Regions from separate parts of the Pseudomonas sp. 86_A genome, predicted to be linked through region 3. Evidence: predicted binding sites of a transcription regulator. Region 3 holds the regulator's gene; each other region holds the start of a gene.

Region 1 (6,696 bases), on a different contig from region 3:
CGCGGCAACACCGGGGCGTAGTAAGGGTCATTGGGCTTGGGCGTCGGTGCGACGCAGCCCGCGAGCGAGACGACCCCACCCAATGCCAGAACAGATACGAAGCGTTTCATGACCCTACCTCACGGTGTTGCTGGCGGCCTCATGGCCGCCCCATAGACTTGATTACAGATTCTGCGTTACGAACGAGAGCATCTGGTCGGCGGTGGAGATCACCTTGGAGTTCATCTCGTAGGCGCGCTGAGTGGTGATCATGTTGACCATCTCTTCAACGGTGCTGACGTTGGAACCTTCCAGGGTGTTCTGCAGCGTGGTACCGAAACCGTTCAGGCCCGGGGTGCCAATTTGCGGCGCGCCGGAAGCAGCGGTTTCCAGGAACAGGTTGTTGCCCACAGCCTGCAGACCGGCCGGGTTGATGAAGTCGGCGGTTTGCAGGTTGCCGATCACCTGAGCGGCCGGGTTGCCAGGCACAGTGATCGACACGGTGCCGTCGGTGCCGACGGTGAAGCTCTGGGCGTTGTTCGGGATGACGATGGCCGGCTCCAGGGCGAAGCCGCTGGCGTTGACGATCTGGCCATTGGAGTCGAGGTGGAAGGTGCCGTCACGGGTGTAGGACGTGGTGCCGTCCGGCTGCAGGATCTGGAAGAAACCGCGACCGTCGATGGCCATGTCCAGCGGCTGCTCGGTGGTTTGCAGGCTGCCGGCGGTGAAGTTTTTCTGCGTGCCGACGATGCGCACACCGGTACCCAGTTGCAGACCCGACGGCAGTTCGCTGTCCTGGGTCGACTGGGCGCCTGGCTGACGCTTGATCTGATACAGCAGGTCCTGGAACTCGGCACGGTCACGTTTGAAACCCGTGGTCGAGACGTTCGCCAGGTTGTTGGAAATGGTGGTCAGGTTGGTGTCCTGGGCGGACAGACCGGTTTTGGCAACCCATAGAGCCGGAAGCATTCGATTCTCCTCGTGCGCCTGTTTTACGGCGCGACGTTCTGATAATTAGCTGATCTGCAAGACCCGAGCCATGGCCTGGTCGTCGTCTTTGGCGGTGTTCATCATCTTGACGTGCAACTCGAACTGCTTGGCCAGGGCCAGCACCGACGTCATTTCTTCCACGGCGTTGACGTTGCTCGACTCAAGGAAACCCGACACCAGTTTGACGTTGGCGTCGGCCGGCGCAGGCTGGCCGTCCTTGGTGTAGATCGAGCCGTCGAGGCCTTTGTTGAGGTTCTTGATGTCCGGGTTGACCAGTTTGATCCGGTCGACTTCCGCCATGACGCGCGGGCCTTCGCCCATCGCACGAATACTGATGGTGCCGTCTTCGCCGACTTCGACTTGCTGCTCTGGCGGCACGGCGATCGGACCGCCATTGCCGAGTACCGGCATGCCGTTGCCGGCGCGCAGTACGCCGAGGGCGTCGATGTTGAGACTGCCGGTGCGCACGTAGCTTTCGCCGCCGTTAGGGTTCTGCACGGCAATAAAGCCGTTGCCGGTCACGGCCACGTCGAGGTCACGACCGGTCTGCACCAGTGAACCTGCGGTGAAATCGGTGGCGGGCCGTTCGCTCATGGCAAACGCACGCGCCGGAAAGCTGTCACCGAACACCGGCATCGAACGCGCCTGCTCCAGGTCGCGCTGAAAACCATTGGTGGAGATGTTCGCCAGGTTGTTGGCATGCGCCTTTTGCGCCAGTGCGTTCTGACTGGCGCCAGTCATTGCCACATAAAGGTACTTGTCCACACTCTTTCCTCTGCATGCCGGACGTTTGCCGCCCACCGCTGTACTGCTGAGCCATAAGCAATTTGCAGACCAACTTTTTTCTGGCGGCCTGCGGCCCGGCAAACAAAGGACTTGAGGGCAAGCGAGGGGAAATTTGAAATGTATCGAAGTCGAAAAACCGGCGGTGTTATGCCGCTTGGCGGCAATCCCGGTTCTCGCTGATGGAAACGGGACCTGTGGCGAGGGAGCTTGCTCCCGCTCGGCTGCGTAGCAGTCGTAAACCCGGCGAATGCGGTATATCTGATTCCACCCTATTGAATGGATTTGGGTTCGCTGCGCAACCCAGCGGGAGCAAGCTCCCTCGCCACAATGGTCAATCGGCTGGATCCTTACCGACTTCATACTCACGCAGCTTATTGGCAATCGTGGTGTGCGAAACCCCCAGCCGCTTGCCCAGTTGCCGACTGCTCGGGTGTTCGGAATAAAGGCGCTCCAGCACCGCTTTCTCGAAGCGCCCGACGATCTCGTCCAAACCGCCCTCCAGCGAAAAATCGCCAAGCGGCTGACGCACGCCATAATCCGGCAAGCGAATATGCTCCGCCTTCACGGTCCCGCCGTCACACAGCGACACCGCCTGAAACAGCACGTTCTCCAGTTGTCGCACGTTGCCCGGCCAGTGATAGTGACTGAGGCGATCCATCGCTGCCGGCGCCAGTTTCGGCAGTGAGCAACCGATCTGGCGGCTGGCCTGATCGAGGAAGTGCTCCACCAGCGGCGTCAAACCGTCGAGGCATTCGCGCAGCGGGGGAATGTGCAGCGACAGCACATTCAAGCGGTGATACAAGTCCTGACGGAACTCACCACGGGCGCACAGCTCGGACAAGTCGACCTGCGTCGCACAGATCACCCGCACATCCAGATACACCTCTTCGTCGCTGCCCACTCGACGGAAGCAGCCGTCCTGTAGAAAGCGCAGCAACTTGACCTGCAAACGCGGGCTCATTTCCCCGACGCCATCGAGAAACAGCGTGCCGCCTGCCGTCAGCTCCAGCAGGCCGAGCTTGCCTTCCGCACGCGCCCCTTCGAACGCACCGGGGCCGTAGCCGAACAGCTCGGTCTCGGCCATCGACTCCGGCAGCCCCGCGCAGTTGAGCGCCATCAACGGCGACTGTCCGCGTGGACTGGCGAGGTGGCAGGCGCGCGCCAGCAACTCTTTCCCGGTGCCGGTTTCGCCTTCGATCAACAGCGGCGCATCCAGAGGTGCCATGCGCCGCGCTTCGCGCACCACCGCCGCCATGACCTTCGAACTCTGGAAGATGCTGTCGAAGCCGCGCAGCTCCTGTTTACGAACGTTATAGATGCGCTCGCCGACGCGGTCGGCGCGGTGCAAGGTCAGTACCGCACCGGCCATGGCTTCGCTGTCGTCGTGTTCCGATTGCAGCGGCGCGATGTCGGCGAGAAAGATGTCGCCCTTGACCTTGACGCGCATGCCGTTGATCCGCGACTTGTTGGCGCGCACCAGTTCCGGCAGGTCGAAATCCTCGGCATAACGCGACAGCGGAATCCCCGGCACCTCGTCCACCCGCACCCCGAGCAACTGCGCCGCGGCGCGGTTGGCGGCAACGATCGAGCCGCCCATGTCGATCGACAGCACCGGGAATTCCAGTGCGCCGAGCAAGGCGTTCAACTCCATGTGCCGGCGCTCGCTGGGCATCAGCCCGACGCGCTTGACGCCAAACACCCCGGCAATCGCCTCGAACTTCGGCCGCAGCGCCTGGAACTGGATGTTGATCAGGTTCGGGCAGTGCAGGTAAATCGCATTGCCATGCTCGCCACCGACCTCGCCGCGCGCGACGTTGATCCCGTACTCCACCAACAGATTGAGGATGTCGCGCAGGATGCCGATGCGGTTCTGGCAGTGGACTTTGATACGCATATAAATGACCCGTGAAGACAGTAATACCTGTAGGAGTGAGCCTGCTCGCGATAGCGGTGGGTCAGTTGATATTGATGCTGACTGATACACCGCTATCGCGAGCAGGCTCACTCCTGCAAGGGAACGGCGCCAGACTTTTCTGTCGAGGGCGCAGATAGTTGTCAAGATTATGTGACAGCCACAACCCTTTTCAAACCTGCAAATCACCGCAAACGCGAGATACCCGCCAAAGCGTAACGATTTTTTTACGAAATCCGCTGATTTTTCCTACAAGGTGCGCCTGCAACCTGCTGCATCCCTCCCTGCTCTGAGGTAAATCTGACCCCATCGCTGGACATAACAAGAACGAATTCCCCTAGCAGGAGAGCAGTATGAAGCAGACGCAATACGTGGCTCGCGAGCCCGATGCGCAAGGTTTTATCGACTACCCCGCCGAAGAACACGCGGTGTGGAACACGCTGATCACCCGCCAGTTGAAAGTGATCGAGGGCCGGGCGTGCCAGGAATACCTGGACGGTATCGAAAAACTCGGTCTGCCCCACGACCGCATCCCGCAACTGGGCGAGATCAACAAGGTGCTCGGCGAAACCACCGGTTGGCAGGTCGCCCGTGTCCCGGCGCTGATTCCGTTCCAGACCTTCTTCGAATTGCTCGCCAGCAAACAGTTTCCGGTCGCCACCTTCATTCGTACCCGCGAAGAGCTGGACTACCTGCAAGAGCCGGACATTTTCCACGAGATCTTCGGCCACTGCCCGCTGCTGACCAACCCGTGGTTCGCCGAATTCACGCACACCTATGGCAAGCTCGGCCTGCAGGCCACCAAGGAAGAGCGCGTGTACCTGGCGCGCCTGTACTGGATGACCATCGAGTTCGGCCTGGTCGACACCCCGCAAGGCCAACGCATCTACGGCGGCGGCATCCTGTCCTCGCCCAAAGAAACCGTTTACTCGCTGTCGGACGAGCCTGAGCATCAGGCCTTCGATCCGCTGGAAGCCATGCGCACGCCGTATCGCATCGACATCCTGCAGCCGCTGTACTTTGTCCTGCCCAACCTCAAGCGCCTGTTCGACCTGGCCCACGAAGACATCATGGGCATGGTCAAGCAAGGCATGCAGCTGGGGTTGCACGCACCCAAGTTTCCGCCAAAACCGAAAGCCGCGTGATCCGCGACTTTTGCTGACAATTGAGTCTGTCAGTCGCCGTCACTTTGGTTTAGCGTGACGGCATTGACGGCCCGATCGCTTCTATAAAAAAAACACACTCGATTTCAGGAATCACACCATGTCCACTTTGAACCAAGCCCACTGCGAAGCCTGCCGTGCCGATGCGCCACAAGTCAGCGACGAAGAGCTGCCGATCCTGATCAAGCAGATCCCTGACTGGAACATCGAAGTACGCGACAGCATCATGCAGCTGGAGAAAGTCTTCCTGTTCAAGAACTTCAAACACGCTCTGGCATTCACCAACGCCGTCGGCGAAATCTCCGAGGCCGAAGGTCACCACCCGGGCCTGCTGACCGAGTGGGGCAAAGTCACCGTGACCTGGTGGAGCCACTCGATCAAGGGCCTGCACCGCAACGACTTCATCATGGCCGCGCGCACTGACGAAGTGGCCAAGACCGCAGAAGGACGCAAGTAATGCACTTCGACGCCATCGGCCGGGTACCCGGCGACCCGATCCTCGGTTTGATGGAGGCCTATGCGCAGGACAACAACCCGCGCAAGTTCGACCTCGGCGTTGGCGTCTACAAGGATGCCCAAGGCCTGACGCCGATCCCCGAAGCGGTGAAAATCGCCGAGGCGCGACTGGTCGAAAGCCAGGACACCAAGACCTACATCGGAGGTCACGGCAACCCGCTGTTCGGCAAGGTCATCAATGAGCTGGTGCTCGGCGCCGACTCGAAGCTGATCGCCGAACAGCGTGCCGGCGCCACCCAGACGCCGGGCGGCACGGGCGCCCTGCGTCTGGCCGCTGACTTCATCGCCCAATGCCTGCCGGGCAAGGGCGTGTGGCTGAGCAACCCGACCTGGCCGATCCATGAAACGATCTTCGCTGCGGCCGGGGTCAAGGTCAGTCACTACCCGTATGTGGGCAGCGACAACCGACTCGACGTCGATGCCATGCTCGCCGTGCTCAACGACGTGCCGAAAGGCGATGTGGTGCTGCTGCATGCGTGCTGCCACAACCCGACCGGCTTCGACCTGAATCATGACGACTGGCAACGTGTGCTGGACGTGGTGCGCCGCCGTGACCTGCTGCCACTGATCGACTTTGCCTACCAGGGCTTTGGCGACGGGATGGAAGAGGACGCATGGTCGACCCGACTGTTCGCCGCCGAGGTGCCTGAGCTGCTGATCACCAGCTCCTGCTCGAAAAACTTCGGCCTGTACCGCGACCGCACCGGCGCGCTGATCGTCTGCGCGAAAACCGCCGACAAGCTGATCGACATCCGCAGCCAACTGGCCAACATCGCCCGCAACCTGTGGTCGACCCCACCGGATCACGGCGCGGCAGTGGTCGCGACCATCCTCGCCGACCCGGAGCTGAAAGCTCGCTGGGCCGACGAAGTGGAAGCCATGCGCTTGCGCATCGCCCAGTTGCGCAGCGGCCTGGTCGAAGCGCTGGAGCCGCACGGTTTGCGCGAACGCTTTGCGCACATTGGCGTGCAACGCGGGATGTTCTCCTACACCGGCCTCTCGCCGGAGCAGGTAAAACAGCTGCGTGAGCATTACAGCGTGTACATGGTCAGCTCGGGCCGGGCCAACGTCGCCGGCATCGACGCCACGCGTCTGGCGCTGCTGGCCGAAGCCATCGCCAGCGTCAGCAAATAGTCCAGGCACCGCAATACTCCCGTAGGAGCTGCCGAAGGCTGCGATCTTTTGATCTTGTTTTTTACAAGCAAAGTCAAAAGATCGCAGCCTTCGGCAGCTCCTACATGTGTTTTGCGCTGACCTTAGGTTTGATCGTCTGGACCTCCCCTGCGGCCATCTGTCGCATTAATTTGAATTAAAAGTCTGATTGTCATTTTTCCTGCTGTATCCTGCGCA
Region 2 (6,696 bases), on a different contig from region 3:
AGAATCGCTGCGACTACTCCTCAAAAAATACTTAAAAGGCGTCCATTGGACGCCTTTTTTATTTCTGATTGGATGATGCCCGTGGTATCTGCCCCACCAACGTGCCATGCGCGCGCTTTTGCGGGTACCAAGTCACCACGAAGTAACCAAATCCTGTGGCGCGCTCGTGTCGCGGTTCAAGAATCAGTGTTCCCATAGATGTCTTCAGTACCGCGACCCTGTTTCCACATCGCTGTTCTTTGAACTCGCAATAGATTTGCGCTCCCGGGACGATCATTTTCGCAACAATCGCTGCTACCCCATCGACAGTCTGGCAACCATGTTTGAGCAAGTCGGCTCTATGGGCTTCCCATACGTGTACTACGCCAAAACCGCTATTCGCTCGGCGGTGAATACCTACTCGCAAATAAATTTTCCCGCCTGGCAAGCCGAACTTTGGCATATCGGGGATCGTGCCGAAGATGTAGCCGCCATCTGGGTGCTGAACCAGCGTGTTTTCTTTGAGTTTGAGCAAGTCAGACAAGAGGGATCCAGAACCAGAGTGTCTGGCGATCAATGTGATTCGTCTGCAATTCGACTTGTTGGATCGACCAGCGCAGGCGAAAGCCACCAGCGTAATCACGGGGAAGAACTCACGGAATCAGGCTCAGACGCTGATTTTTGTAGGGCCATGCCCTAATAGTTGTAGGACGTCGGCGAAAGGGTTTCGACGGTCTTGTATCGCGGAGTCGGATGCTCCAGTTTGGCCACTCAACGCAGCCTTTGGAGGCGAAAAATGGACCGCAATGGTACGCGCCCGATTCATCCGGGCGAGGTTCTGAATAAGGAATTCATGGAGCCGTTGGGCATGACCGTCATGGATCTGGCCATGCCCACGAAATGGCCCGAAAGTGAGATAGAAAAGCTTGTGAATTGCCAGCTCAGGATCTGCGCCGACCTGGCAATCAGACTTGCCATTCATCTCAACACCACGCCTGAGTTCTGGATGAATCTTCAATCGACTTACGATTTGCGCAGGGCCCAGCTCCGGCATTCGGGCTTATAGCGATTGCAACATCCGTGAAGCTCTTTTCCACCATCGCCCCGCCTCGCGCTTCGGCATTTCTCGCTCTACCACCATCAACGGCACATCCTGCAACCGTATCCACGGCTGGTTATTCCAGTGCAACAAACTCAACGTCATGTCCGGCCAACTGAGTAGGCTCAGGTGTGGGCGTTCGCTTGTGGTGTGTTGGGGGCGTCGCGCAGGGTGGGGATGACCTGATGGGTGAGCCATTCGCGCAGCGCTCGGTATTCGGGGCAGTAGTGGTAGACGAGGAGGGCGTAGATGCCGGATTCGCTGATCAGCAGGGTGTTTTCGATTTGGTTGTGGATCAGGGTTTTGCGGGTTTGGTATTGGTCGGGGTCGAGTTTTCGCAGCATGCGTTCGTTGAGGTAGATGTGCAGCAGGCGGCTCAGGTCTCGGGCGCAGAACCAGGGTTGGTTCTGGATGAGGAGGGCGTGGAGGGGGAGTTTGTGGCGGGTGAAGATGTGCGGGCTTAGATAAGTCTCTTCTTGATTCATTGAGCAGTTCCTCTTGCTTAAGGGCTGCCCTCAATCGTCGCCAAACGATTGGGTGGCAGTTGTACGCGGGTTGGCGAACCGGAGCAAAAGGAACCCGGCAGACCCGAAGGTCTCCCACGCACAACCGCCATGAAACGATGTGGCGGTAAATGTAGCCGCCATCATGGTTGTCGTGCGCCTTAAGCTGTCCAGGTCGCCAAACCCAGTGCTGAACATTCAGCATCGGATGAGCTTAAAAACCTGGGCTTTTCGGCGCAATCGGACGGCGGTGGTGCAGGTTGTAGGACGTTGCCGGGATGGTTGAAGGGCTGAAGATCAAAAGATCGCAGCCTTCGGCAGCTCCTACAGGGGGCGCGGATTATTCAGCGGGCGGTGTCAGCTTGGCTTCCATCTCGGCGACTTTGGCTTCGAGGCTCTCGAGGCGAGCGCGAGTACGGGCCAGTACGACCATCTGGCTGTCGAATTCTTCGCGGCTCACCAGGTCGAGTTTGCTGAAGGCGCTCTGCAGCAGCATCTTGAACTGGCTTTCGATTTCGGCTTTCGGCAGCGGGGTGTCGCCGCTGAACAGGCGAGAGGCGGTGCCGCTCAGGGCGTCGAGGAAGTCTTTGGGCGCGAGCATGGTGGATGTCCTGGAAACAATGGCCGGCAGTGTATCACGCAGTGTCTATAGTCATTGACGCAGGCACGGATGCACGCTTTTCGCGCAAGCGGACGGACGGCAACGCACCGTTGTTGTGCGTAACCGCCGCGCGTTTTTCGCGCAAGCGCCTGCGGCAGCGGCCAAGGGATTGAAATCAGGGGAATTTGGCGAGATGGCAAGCTTTCTGCTTAGTCGGTAGTGACCCATGCACTGATGCAGTCGCTGTGACGAATGCAGTGCGGCAGACGGAGCGGGGAGTTTCGTCAGCAGCGGTTAGCTGGCGTCAGTCGGGCAGGTAAGGCCGACGATGCGTTACAAAGCCAGGCACTGCGCTTAGACTTGAGTCGGGTTTGTTTTCCTGGGGCAAGTCCACCAATTCGGGAGAGAGTTTCATGAAGCTAGTCACTGCCATCATCAAGCCGTTCAAATTGGACGACGTACGCGAGTCGCTGTCCGAAATCGGCGTGCAGGGCATTACCGTTACTGAAGTCAAAGGCTTCGGCCGGCAGAAGGGTCACACCGAGCTGTATCGCGGCGCGGAATATGTGGTCGATTTTCTGCCCAAGGTGAAAATCGACGTGGCCATCGACGACAAGGATCTGGATCGGGTTATCGAGGCGATAACCAAGGCGGCCAACACCGGCAAGATCGGTGACGGCAAGATCTTCGTGGTCAATCTGGAACAGGCGATTCGCATCCGTACCGGCGAAACCGATACCGACGCGATCTAAGCGCCGCCACAAACCCAACGCCCCAGGAGAAAACAATATGACTCTGCGTAAATTCGCAGGGCTAGGCGCCCTGTTGTCCATCGTAATGCCCGGCCTGGCTATGGCGGCAGATCCGGTGGCGCCTCCAGTCCTCAATTCCGGCGACACCGCCTGGATGCTGACCTCCACAGCCCTCGTGCTGTTCATGACCATTCCGGGCCTCGCGCTGTTCTACGGCGGCATGGTGCGGTCGAAAAACATTCTTTCGGTGATGATGCAGTGCTTCGCCATTACCGGTCTGATCAGCGTCCTGTGGGTCATTTATGGCTACAGCATCGCGTTCGACACCACCGGCATGGAGCAGGGCGTCGTCAATTTCAACTCCTTCGTCGGAGGCATGGGCAAGGCATTTCTGGCCGGTGTCACTCCGGCAAGCCTGACCGGCCCGGCGGCGTTGTTCCCTGAAGCGGTGTTCATCACCTTCCAGATGACCTTCGCGATCATCACCCCGGCGCTGATCGTCGGTGCGTTCGCCGAGCGGATGAAGTTCTCCGCGATGCTGATCTTCATGGGCGTGTGGTTCACTCTCGTCTATGCACCGATCGCGCACATGGTCTGGTCCGGTAACGGCGGCCTGCTGTGGGACTGGGGCGTACTCGACTTCGCGGGCGGCACCGTGGTGCACATCAACGCCGGTATCGCCGGTCTGGTAGCGTGCCTGGTGCTGGGCAAGCGCAAAGGCTTCCCGACCACCCCGATGGCGCCGCACAACCTCGGCTACACCCTGATGGGCGCAGCGATGCTGTGGGTTGGCTGGTTCGGCTTCAACGCCGGTTCCGCTGCAGCGGCCAACGGCACCGCCGGCATGGCGATGCTGGTCACTCAGATCGCGACCGCTGCTGCCGCGCTGGGCTGGATGTTTGCCGAATGGATCACCCACGGCAAGCCAAGTGCACTGGGCATCGCCTCGGGTGTGGTTGCCGGTCTGGTGGCAATTACTCCGGCTGCTGGCACCGTGGGTCCGATGGGCGCACTGGTGATCGGTCTGGCGGCAGGCGTGGTGTGCTTCTTCTGCGCGACCACCCTCAAACGCAAACTCGGTTATGACGATTCCCTGGACGCCTTCGGCGTACACGGTATCGGCGGCATCCTCGGCGCGATCCTCACCGGTGTATTCGCTGCACCGTCGCTGGGTGGCTTCGGCACCGTGACCGACATCGCCGCACAAGTGTGGATTCAGTGCAAAGGCGTCGGCTTCACGGTGATCTACACCGCGATCGTCACCTTCATCATCCTCAAGGTCCTGGACGCTGTGATGGGGCTGCGTGTGACCGAGGAAGAAGAATCGGTAGGTCTCGATCTGGCACAACACAACGAACGCGGCTACAACCTGTAAGTACGCGTATCAAAAAAACTTGCCCGGCTTGCCGGGCATTTTTTTGTCTGGGATTTGTCATTGAAGGGAAGGCTGAAAGGATTTTTCGTACGGCTTTGGTCGTGTTTACGACCCGCGTTTTACTGCGGCCAATCGCTTACATCATTGCGGGAATATTAGGGTCTTTGTTTTTTCACAGAGCGCGCTAGAATGCGCCCCGAACGTGCGGAGAACTGTATGTGGCAACAGACTCTGATAACCCTGCGGGCACGGCCCCGGGGCTTTCATCTGGTGACGGACGAGTTACTCGCCGGGCTGCCTGAACTCAGGCAGTGTCGGGTCGGTCTGTTGCATTTGTGGCTGCAGCATACCTCGGCGTCGTTGACCATCAACGAGAACGCCGATCCGGCGGTCCGTCGCGACTTCGAACGATTTTTCAATCGTCTGATCCCACAAGGAACAGACGGCTATGAGCATAACGACGAAGGCCTGGACGACCTCCCGGCGCACTTCAAGGCCAGTGTGCTTGGCTGCCAGATCAGTTTGCCGGTATCGGCGGGACGACTGGCTCTGGGAACCTGGCAAGGCGTTTATCTGGGCGAGCACCGTGATCATGGCGGGGCCCGTAAAGTCCTCGCCACCTTGCACGGTGAAGGGGCGTAAACCGTTGGTCACCAGCGGTTACCGATTTTTTTCCGGCGACTTTCGACAGTCGCCAAAGCTGGTCTATAACTAATCTGCTTTTCGCAAGTCATGAGGTAGAACATGAGCGACGATGATCTGGAAAACGACGACCTCGAAGTAGGCGACGAAGACGAGGCCGAGGATGGTCTGGAAGCAGCAGCGGAAGACGTTGCTGAAGACGATGGCGGTGACGATACGCCGGCTCCGGCTGCCAAAGGCAAAGCCAAGGCTGCGGTGTCGGTAGACGAGTTGCCGAGCATCGAAGCCAAGAACAAGGAGCGCGACGCCCTGGCCAAGGCCATGGAAGAGTTCCTTGCGCGCGGCGGCAAGGTGCAGGAAGTGGAGGCCAACGTGGTCGCCGATCCGCCCAAGAAGCCGGACAACAAGTACGGCAGCCGCCCTATCTGAAGCGTGCCACTTGCTTGCTGAAAAAGCCCGCCGTCGCTGCGGGCTTTTTCATGGGCGAAATAAAAGCGCTCGTTCACTGCGACATTGTGGCGAGGGAGCTTGCTCCCGCTGGGTTGCGAAGCGACCCCAAAATCTGCAAACACATTTTTTCAGGAATACTGTGTGGCTGGTTTTACGACGGCTGCGCCGCCGAGCGGGAGCAAGCTCCCTCGCCACAAAAAACAGTTTTATATCAGGCGGAAATGGCATTCCAGCGCGCCAGCACCGCCGGCAAATCGGTCAGGCTGCGGATCTCGGCATCCGGCAGCCGCTCGGCTTCCCAGACTTTGCCCGCCGGGTTGAACCAGATGGCGCGCATCCCCGCCTGCTGTGCCCCGGCGATGTCATCGCCCGGATGATCACCAATGTGCACCGCCAGGTCCGCGCTTACACCGCCGCGCTGCAGGGCCTCATGGAACAGGCGTACATCCGGCTTGGCGATGCCGATGTCTTCGGCGCACAAGGCAAACTTGAAGTAATCCGCCAGCCCCAGCCGGCGCACGTCGGCGTTGCCGTTGGTGACCACGCCGAGGGCGTAATGGTTGGCGAGGATTTCCAGGGTCGGCTCGACCTCCGGAAATACCGTGATCTGGTGCCGCGCATGCAAGAACACTTCAAAACTCTTGTCGGCCAGATCCGAGGCTTCGCCGTGGGTGTACCCGGCTTCCTCCAATGCGTGGAACAGCACGCGCCGGCGCAACGCGCTGATGCGATGTTTCAGTCCCGGCTCGCTGGTCAGCACCCGCTCGCGAATCGCCCACAGATGCTCCACCGGCACCGCGCCCAGATTCGGCGCATGTTCGCTCAACCATTCGCGCAATACCGCTTCGGCGCTGACGATCACCGGGGCGGTGTCCCACAGGGTGTCGTCGAGGTCGAAGGTGATCAACTGGATGTTCATGAATCGTCGCCTTTGCTGCGTTTGGCCCGTGGGTGGGCGCTGTCGTAGACCGCCGCCAGGTGCTGGAAGTCCAGGTGGGTGTAGATCTGCGTGGTCTTGATGTCGGAGTGGCCGAGCAGCTCCTGCACCGCGCGCAGGTCCTGCGAGGATTCCAGCAAGTGGCTGGCGAAGGAATGACGCAGCATGTGCGGGTGCAGGTTCTGCCCCAGTTCGCGTTCACCGGCCAGTTTGACCCGGACCTGAATCGCCCGCGGACCAAGGCGTCGGCCCTGCTGGCTGACGAACACGGCGTCATCCGCCGGGTTGGTCATGGCCCGTAGCGGCAGCCACTGTTCCAGGGCTTCTCGGGCCTTTTTGCCGACCGGCAGCAGTCGGG
Region 3 (6,696 bases):
CCTACGACGCCCTGGAACCGCATATCGATGCGCAGACCATGGAAATCCACTACACCAAGCATCACCAGACCTACATCAACAACCTCAACGCGGCGGTTGAAGGCACCGAGTTTGCCGAGTGGCCGGTTGAAAAACTGGTCGCCAGCGTCCAGCAATTGCCGGAAAAACTTCGCGCGGCCGTGATCAATCAGGGCGGCGGACACGCCAACCACTCGCTGTTCTGGGAAGTCATGGTGCCCAACGGTGGTGGCAAGCCTGATGGCGCGCTGGCCCAGGCAATCGATGAGCAACTGGGCGGGCTCGAGCGTTTCAAGGAAGCGTTCACCAAAGCCGCGTTGACCCGGTTCGGCAGTGGCTGGGCCTGGCTCAGCGTCACACCCGACAAGAAACTGATCGTGGAAAGCAGCGGCAATCAGGACAGCCCGCTGATGAACGGCAATACGCCGATTCTCGGTCTGGACGTCTGGGAGCACGCCTACTACCTGCGTTATCAAAACCGTCGCCCGGAATACATCAACGCGTTCTACAACGTGATCAACTGGCCGGAAGTCGCCGCGCGCTTTCAGGCCGCACTGGTTTAAGTCTTCTATAAAAACAATCCAAGGCTGACTATGGGCACTGAGACACTGGCGATCGGCGGTGGGCGTATGTTTCGTTACGCCGTGGGATCGTTGTTGCTGTTGGCGGGCATGACCTTGCTGGTCGCCCATGGACTGGAGTGGCTGAGTCTGGAGCCGCGACTGTCGCGGGCGTTGCAGGGTGGTGCGATCTGCGCACTCGGCACAGCGCTTGGCGCTGTGCCGGTGCTGGTTATTCGCAACATGCCACAGGCACTTGGCGATACGTTGCTGGGGTTTGGAGCCGGGGTGATGCTGGCCGCGACGGCGTTTTCGCTGATCGTGCCCGGCATCGCAGCCGCTGAAAGCCTGGGTCTGACACCGTGGGCCGCCAGTGGCCTGATCTGCTTTGGCATCCTGCTCGGTGCGTGCGCCCTGTATCTGGTGGATCTGCGCTTGTCCGGCGCCTCTGCGCAAATGCTGGTCGGCACCCTTGAACACCCGGTGATTCCACCGCGAATCTGGCTGTTCGTCTTCGCGATCATTGCCCACAACATTCCTGAAGGCATGGCGGTCGGCGTATCGGCGGGCGGCGGCGTGCCCGACGCGGACAGCCTGGCGATGGGCATTGCCTTGCAGGATGTGCCGGAAGGGCTGGTGATTGCGCTGGTGTTGGCTGGGGCGGGGATGTCGCGGGTCAAGGCGTTCGTGATCGGCGCAGCGTCAGGTCTGGTCGAGCCGGTGTTTGCCCTGTTGTGTGCGTGGCTGGTCGGCCTGGCGGAGCTGTTGTTGCCATTGGGGCTGGCACTGGCGGCGGGAGCGATGTTGCTGGTGGTGACCCATGAGGTGATCCCCGAGTCGCGACGCAATGGTCATGACAAGCTCGCCAGTCTTGGCTTGCTGATCGGGTTCTGTCTGATGATGGTGATGGATACAGCATTGGGTTGAGTTGAATTGTGGCGAGGGAGCTTGCTCCCGCTGGGCTGCAAAGCGGCCCCATTCGCTATCTGCCAGTTGCACCGTATTGACGACTGCTACGCAGCCGAGCGGGAGCAAGCTCCCTCGCCACTACAGGCGATCAACCGCCTTCGTCGAAGTAGTTGTTGATCAGCGTCACCAGCGCATCCAGCGCTTCCTCTTCCTGATGGCCTTCGGTGCTCAGATAGATTTTGGTGCCCTTGCCGGCGGCGAGCATCATCATCGCCATGATGCTTTTGCCGTCAACGGTGGTCTCCGGCGTGCGCCCCACTCTGATCGTGCAATCCGGGTACTGGCCTGCCACGCCAACGAACTTCGCGGAAGCTCGGGCATGCAAACCCAGTTTATTGATGATTTCGATTTCCAGAGCAGGCATCGCGGTGTGAATCCTTTAAGTGAGGTCGCGGTGGCGAACCTGGACGTTCTTCAGGGTTTTCTGCAGGGCCTGACCCAGGCGTTCGGTCAGGTAAACGGAGCGGTGATGCCCGCCGGTGCAGCCAATGGCAATGGTGACATAGGCGCGGTTGCTCGCGGCGAAGCGCGGCAGCCATTTATTCAGATAGCCGAAGATGTCCTGATACATCTCCTCGACTTCCGGCTGCGCCGCAAGGTATTCGGCGACCGGTGCATCGAGACCCGATTGCGCGCGAAGTTCCGGCTTCCAGTACGGGTTCGGCAGGCAGCGTACGTCGAATACCAGGTCCGCATCCACCGGCATGCCACGCTTGAAGCCGAACGACTCGACCAGAAAGGCCGTGCCCGGCTCTGGCTGGTTCAGCAGGCGCAGCTTGATGGTGTCGCGCAACTGATACAGGTTCAGATTGGTGGTGTTGACCTTGAGGTCGGCCAGGTCGGCGATCGGGCCGAGCAGGGCGGTCTCGTCATGAATGGCTTCGGCCAGCGAGCGATTGGCGGTGCTCAACGGGTGGCGCCGACGGGTTTCCGAGAAGCGCTTGAGCAGGGTTTCCTCGTCGGCATCCAGATAGAGCACGTCGCACTGGATGTGCCGGCTGCGGACTTCTTCCAGAAGCTCGGGGAAGCGCGACAGATGGCTCGGCAGGTTGCGGGCATCAATCGACACAGCCACCAGCGGCTGGGCCAGTTCGGTGTGAACCAGAGCGCGTTCGGCGAGTTCGGGCAAAAGGCCGGCCGGCAGGTTATCGATGCAGTAGTAGCCGTTGTCCTCAAGGACATCCAGTGCGGTGCTTTTACCCGAGCCGGAGCGGCCGCTGACAATGATCAAGCGCATGATTAGTGACCGTTCTGCTCGCTCAGGACGACCTGATACAAGGCTTCGTTACTCGGTGCGCTGCGCAGTTTTTCGCGCACTTCCTTGCGATCGAGCATGCTGGCGATCTGGCGCAGTAATTCCAGGTGGGCATCGGTGGCCGCTTCCGGGACCAGCAGGACAAACAGCAGGTCAACCGGTGCGCCGTCGATGGCATCGAAATCGATGGGGGCATCAAGGTGCATCAATGCGCTGATAGGCGCTTCGCAGCCTTTGAGGCGGCAGTGGGGAATGGCGATGCCGTTGCCGAAACCGGTGGAACCGAGTTTCTCACGGGCGATCAGCGCCTCGAAGACATCCTGCATCTCCAGATCCGGCACTTCGCGGGCGATCAGGTTGGCAATCTGTTCGAGGGCTTTCTTTTTACTGCCGCCCGGCACGTTCACGAGGGAACGGCCGGGGGTCAGGATACTTTCAAGTCGGATCATGGGGTGGGGGGTTATCGACCGGTCGCGCCCTGGAGCAGGCTCTGGGTCTTTTCCTTATGCTTTTTGAGTTGTTTATCCAGCTTGTCGGTCAAGGCGTCGATCGCCGCGTACATATCGGTATGTTCCGCGTTGGCGACCACTTCGCTGCCGGGTATATGCAAGGTGGCTTCGATTTTCTGCTTCAGCTTTTCGACGCACATCGTGACCTGCACGTTGGTGATCTTGTCGAAATGGCGCTCTAATCGTTCGAGTTTCTCATTGATGTAAGCGCGCAGAGGTTCGGTCACTTCCAGTTGGTGTCCACTGATGTTGACTTGCATACAGCTTCTCCTTCGTTGCCAGTGCATAAAGCGGCAGGCCGGATAGCCTGCCACTGGAACGCTGTAACGTGGCTTACATCAACCGCTTGCGTTCGCTCGAAGGCGCGATCCCGAGGGATTCGCGGTACTTGGCGACGGTGCGGCGAGCCACCTGAATGCCTTGTGCCTCCAGTAAACCAGCGATCTTGCTGTCACTCAACGGCTTTTTCTGATTTTCCGCCGCAACCAGTTTTTTGATGATTGCGCGGATCGCTGTGGACGAGCATTCGCCGCCTTCGGAGGTGCTGACGTGGCTGGAGAAAAAGTATTTCAGTTCATAAATACCGCGCGGGGTATGCATGAATTTCTGCGTGGTGACCCGGGAAATCGTCGATTCGTGCATGCCGACCGCCTCGGCGATGTCGTGCAGGACCAACGGTTTCATGGCTTCGTCACCGTATTCCAGGAAGCCGCGCTGATGCTCGACGATCTGGGTGGCGACTTTCATCAGGGTTTCGTTGCGGCTTTGCAGGCTCTTGATGAACCAGCGCGCTTCCTGAAGCTGATTGCGCATGAAAGTGTTGTCGGCGCTGGTGTCGGCACGGCGGACGAAGCCTGCATATTGCGCATTGACCCGCAGGCGCGGTACCGACTCCTGGTTCAGCTCGACCAGCCAGCGTTCGTTGTCCTTGCGCACAATGACGTCGGGCACCACGTATTCGGCTTCGGTCGATTCGATCTGCGAACCCGGGCGCGGGTTGAGGCTCTGCACCAGTTCGATGACCTGGCGCAGCTCATCTTCCTTGAGCTTCATGCGTCGCATCAGCTGGCTGTAGTCGCGGCTGCCCAGCAGATCGATGTAGTCGCTGACCAGACGCTTGGCTTCGTTCAGCCAAGGGGTCTTGGCGGGCAGCTGACGCAGTTGCAGCAGCAGGCATTCGCTGAGATTGCGCGCACCGATGCCGGCTGGTTCGAATTGCTGGATGCGATGCAGGACGGCTTCGATCTCGTCCAGCTCGATGTCGAGCTCCGGGTCAAAGGCGTCGAGAATTTCTTCGAGGGTTTCGTCGAGGTAGCCCTGATTGTTGATGCAGTCGATCAGGGTCACGGCGATCAGGCGATCCGTGTCGGACATCGGCGCCAGGTTCAGCTGCCACAGTAGATGGCTGTGCAGGCTTTCCCCGGCGGAGGTGCGGGTGGTGAAGTCCCACTCGTCGTCATCGCTGGTGGGCAGGCTGCTGGCGCTGGTCTGGTAGACGTCTTCCCAGGCGGTGTCGACGGGCAGCTCGTTAGGGATGCGCTCGTTCCATTCGCCATCCTCCAGGTTGTCCACCGTCGGGGCGGTTTCCTGATAGGACGGTTCCTGAATCTCGGTATTGGGCTTTTGTTCGGCGTTGTCCGCCAAAGGATCGGAGTTGTCGAAGTCGTCGCCGTCTTCCTGGCGTTCGAGCATCGGATTGGATTCCAGGGCCTCCTGGATTTCCTGTTGCAGGTCCAGGGTGGACAATTGGAGCAGGCGGATGGCCTGTTGCAGCTGCGGTGTCATCGTCAGCTGCTGGCCCATTCTCAAGACTAGCGATGGTTTCATGGCAGGGGCTTAACACCTTATTCGCCGGCGCGCATGCGCCATCCACTACAGGGCGCCGAAGCGCCAAACTTAAGCAAATTATATGCCTGAAACTGTCGTGTTTGCCTAGAGCGCTGTAACAATAAAAGCGTATAAAAATCAGCTTCAACGTTACAGCACCCCAACGGCTGGCCGGGTGTGCTCGCGCTTTAGAGGCGGAACTCGTGGCCCAGGTACACTTCCTTCACCAGATCGTTGGCGAGGATGGTTGCAGCGTCACCTTCGGCGATCAATTGACCGTCGTTGACGATGTAAGCGGTTTCGCAGATATCCAGGGTCTCGCGGACGTTGTGGTCGGTGATCAGTACGCCGATGCCCTTGGCCTTGAGGTGATGGATGATCTGCTTGATGTCGCCGACCGAGATCGGGTCGACACCGGCGAACGGTTCGTCGAGCAGGATGAATTTCGGTGCGGTGGCCAAGGCGCGAGCGATTTCCACCCGGCGGCGTTCACCACCGGACAGGCTCATGCCGAGGTTGTCGCGGATGTGGCTGATGTGGAATTCCTGCAGCAGGCTTTCCAGTTCCTTGCGACGCCCGGCCTTGTCGAGTTCGGCGCGGGTCTCGAGGATGGCCATGATGTTGTCGGCTACCGACAGTTTGCGGAAGATCGACGCTTCTTGCGGCAGATAGCCGATACCGGCCTTGGCGCGACCGTGCATGGGCTGGTGGCTGACGTCCAGATCGTCGATCAGCACGCGACCCTGATCGGCCTGCACCAGGCCAACGATCATGTAGAAACAGGTGGTCTTGCCAGCGCCGTTCGGGCCGAGCAGGCCAACGATCTGGCCGCTGTCGATCGACAGGCTGACGTCGCGCACAACCTGGCGGCTTTTATAGGCCTTGGCCAGGTGCTGAGCTTTCAGAGTTGCCATTACTGGGTTTTCTCGTCGGTTTTCTTCTTCGGCTGGATCACCATGTCGATGCGCGGACGCGCTTCAGTGACCTTGCTGCCGGTAGCGCGACCGGCGCTGGCCAGTTTCTTCACGGTGTCGTAGACGATTTTCTCGCCCTGAGTGGTGTTGTTGTCCTTGTCGACAACCTTGGCCTTGTCGATCAGCACGACGCGGTTTTGCGCAGCGTGGTACTGGATCGTCACGCCCCAGCCCTGAACAGGCTTGGTGTCGCCAGCGGTTTGCAATTGCTCGAAGTAGGCAAGGTTGCCGACCGAAGTCACGACGTCGATGTCACCTGTCTTGGTGCGGGTGATGGTCACCGTGTTGCCTTTAACGGTCATCGAGCCCTGGGTGATGATCACATCACCTTTATAGGTGGCGATGCCGTTCTTGTCGTCCAGTTGGGCGTCGTCGGCCTGAATGCGGATAGGTTGCTGCTGATCGTTCGGCAGAGCCCAGGCGCTCACGCTTCCCAGTGCTGCGCCCAGACTGAGCAAAATAGGGAGGGTTTTAACGAGCCTCATACTGTCCTCTTACGTTCGATTGCAGGTGTATCCTGCTTTCCTTCAAATACGCCTTCATTCCCACGCCAGTCGATACACCGCCAGCGCCGTCGATTCTAA

The links. The regulator sigma-54, encoded in region 3, starts transcription at its own class of promoters, with help from an activator protein. The targets are predictions, from matches to a motif close to ANTGGCATNNANNTTGCTNT.
Region 1: the regulator sigma-54 is predicted to act here: its motif matches at 1,789-1,808, upstream of J5M57_RS06425 (flagellar basal body rod protein FlgF).
Region 2: the regulator sigma-54 is predicted to act here: its motif matches at 2,375-2,394, upstream of glnK (P-II family nitrogen regulator).

The regions. Positions count from the first base shown of each region.
Region 1 is NZ_JAFGYS010000003.1:180,752-187,447, forward strand. Features, by position in the region: gene flgH (flagellar basal body L-ring protein FlgH) at 1-110, opposite strand, end outside; gene flgG (flagellar basal-body rod protein FlgG) at 163-948, opposite strand; gene J5M57_RS06425 (flagellar basal body rod protein FlgF) at 994-1,734, opposite strand; gene J5M57_RS06430 (sigma-54-dependent transcriptional regulator) at 2,087-3,649, opposite strand; gene phhA (phenylalanine 4-monooxygenase) at 4,021-4,812, shown strand; gene J5M57_RS06440 (4a-hydroxytetrahydrobiopterin dehydratase) at 4,931-5,287, shown strand; gene J5M57_RS06445 (amino acid aminotransferase) at 5,287-6,480, shown strand.
Region 2 is NZ_JAFGYS010000011.1:8,022-14,717, forward strand. Features, by position in the region: gene J5M57_RS17510 (hypothetical protein) at 59-523, opposite strand; gene J5M57_RS17515 (HigA family addiction module antitoxin) at 776-1,045, shown strand; partial or broken gene J5M57_RS17520 (Bro-N domain-containing protein) at 1,040-1,563, opposite strand; gene J5M57_RS17525 (accessory factor UbiK family protein) at 1,922-2,182, opposite strand; gene glnK (P-II family nitrogen regulator) at 2,596-2,934, shown strand; gene J5M57_RS17535 (ammonium transporter) at 2,972-4,309, shown strand; gene J5M57_RS17540 (secondary thiamine-phosphate synthase enzyme YjbQ) at 4,526-4,951, shown strand; gene sutA (transcriptional regulator SutA) at 5,054-5,380, shown strand; gene J5M57_RS17550 (HAD-IA family hydrolase) at 5,613-6,320, opposite strand; gene xerC (tyrosine recombinase XerC) at 6,317-6,696, opposite strand, start outside.
Region 3 is NZ_JAFGYS010000002.1:296,677-303,372, reverse strand. Features, by position in the region: gene J5M57_RS04780 (superoxide dismutase) at 1-581, shown strand, start outside; gene J5M57_RS04775 (ZIP family metal transporter) at 612-1,505, shown strand; gene J5M57_RS04770 (HPr family phosphocarrier protein) at 1,636-1,911, opposite strand; gene rapZ (RNase adapter RapZ) at 1,927-2,784, opposite strand; gene ptsN (PTS IIA-like nitrogen regulatory protein PtsN) at 2,787-3,251, opposite strand; gene raiA (ribosome-associated translation inhibitor RaiA) at 3,263-3,571, opposite strand; gene J5M57_RS04750 (RNA polymerase factor sigma-54) at 3,645-5,138, opposite strand; gene lptB (LPS export ABC transporter ATP-binding protein) at 5,327-6,052, opposite strand; gene lptA (lipopolysaccharide transport periplasmic protein LptA) at 6,052-6,597, opposite strand; gene lptC (LPS export ABC transporter periplasmic protein LptC) at 6,584-6,696, opposite strand, start outside.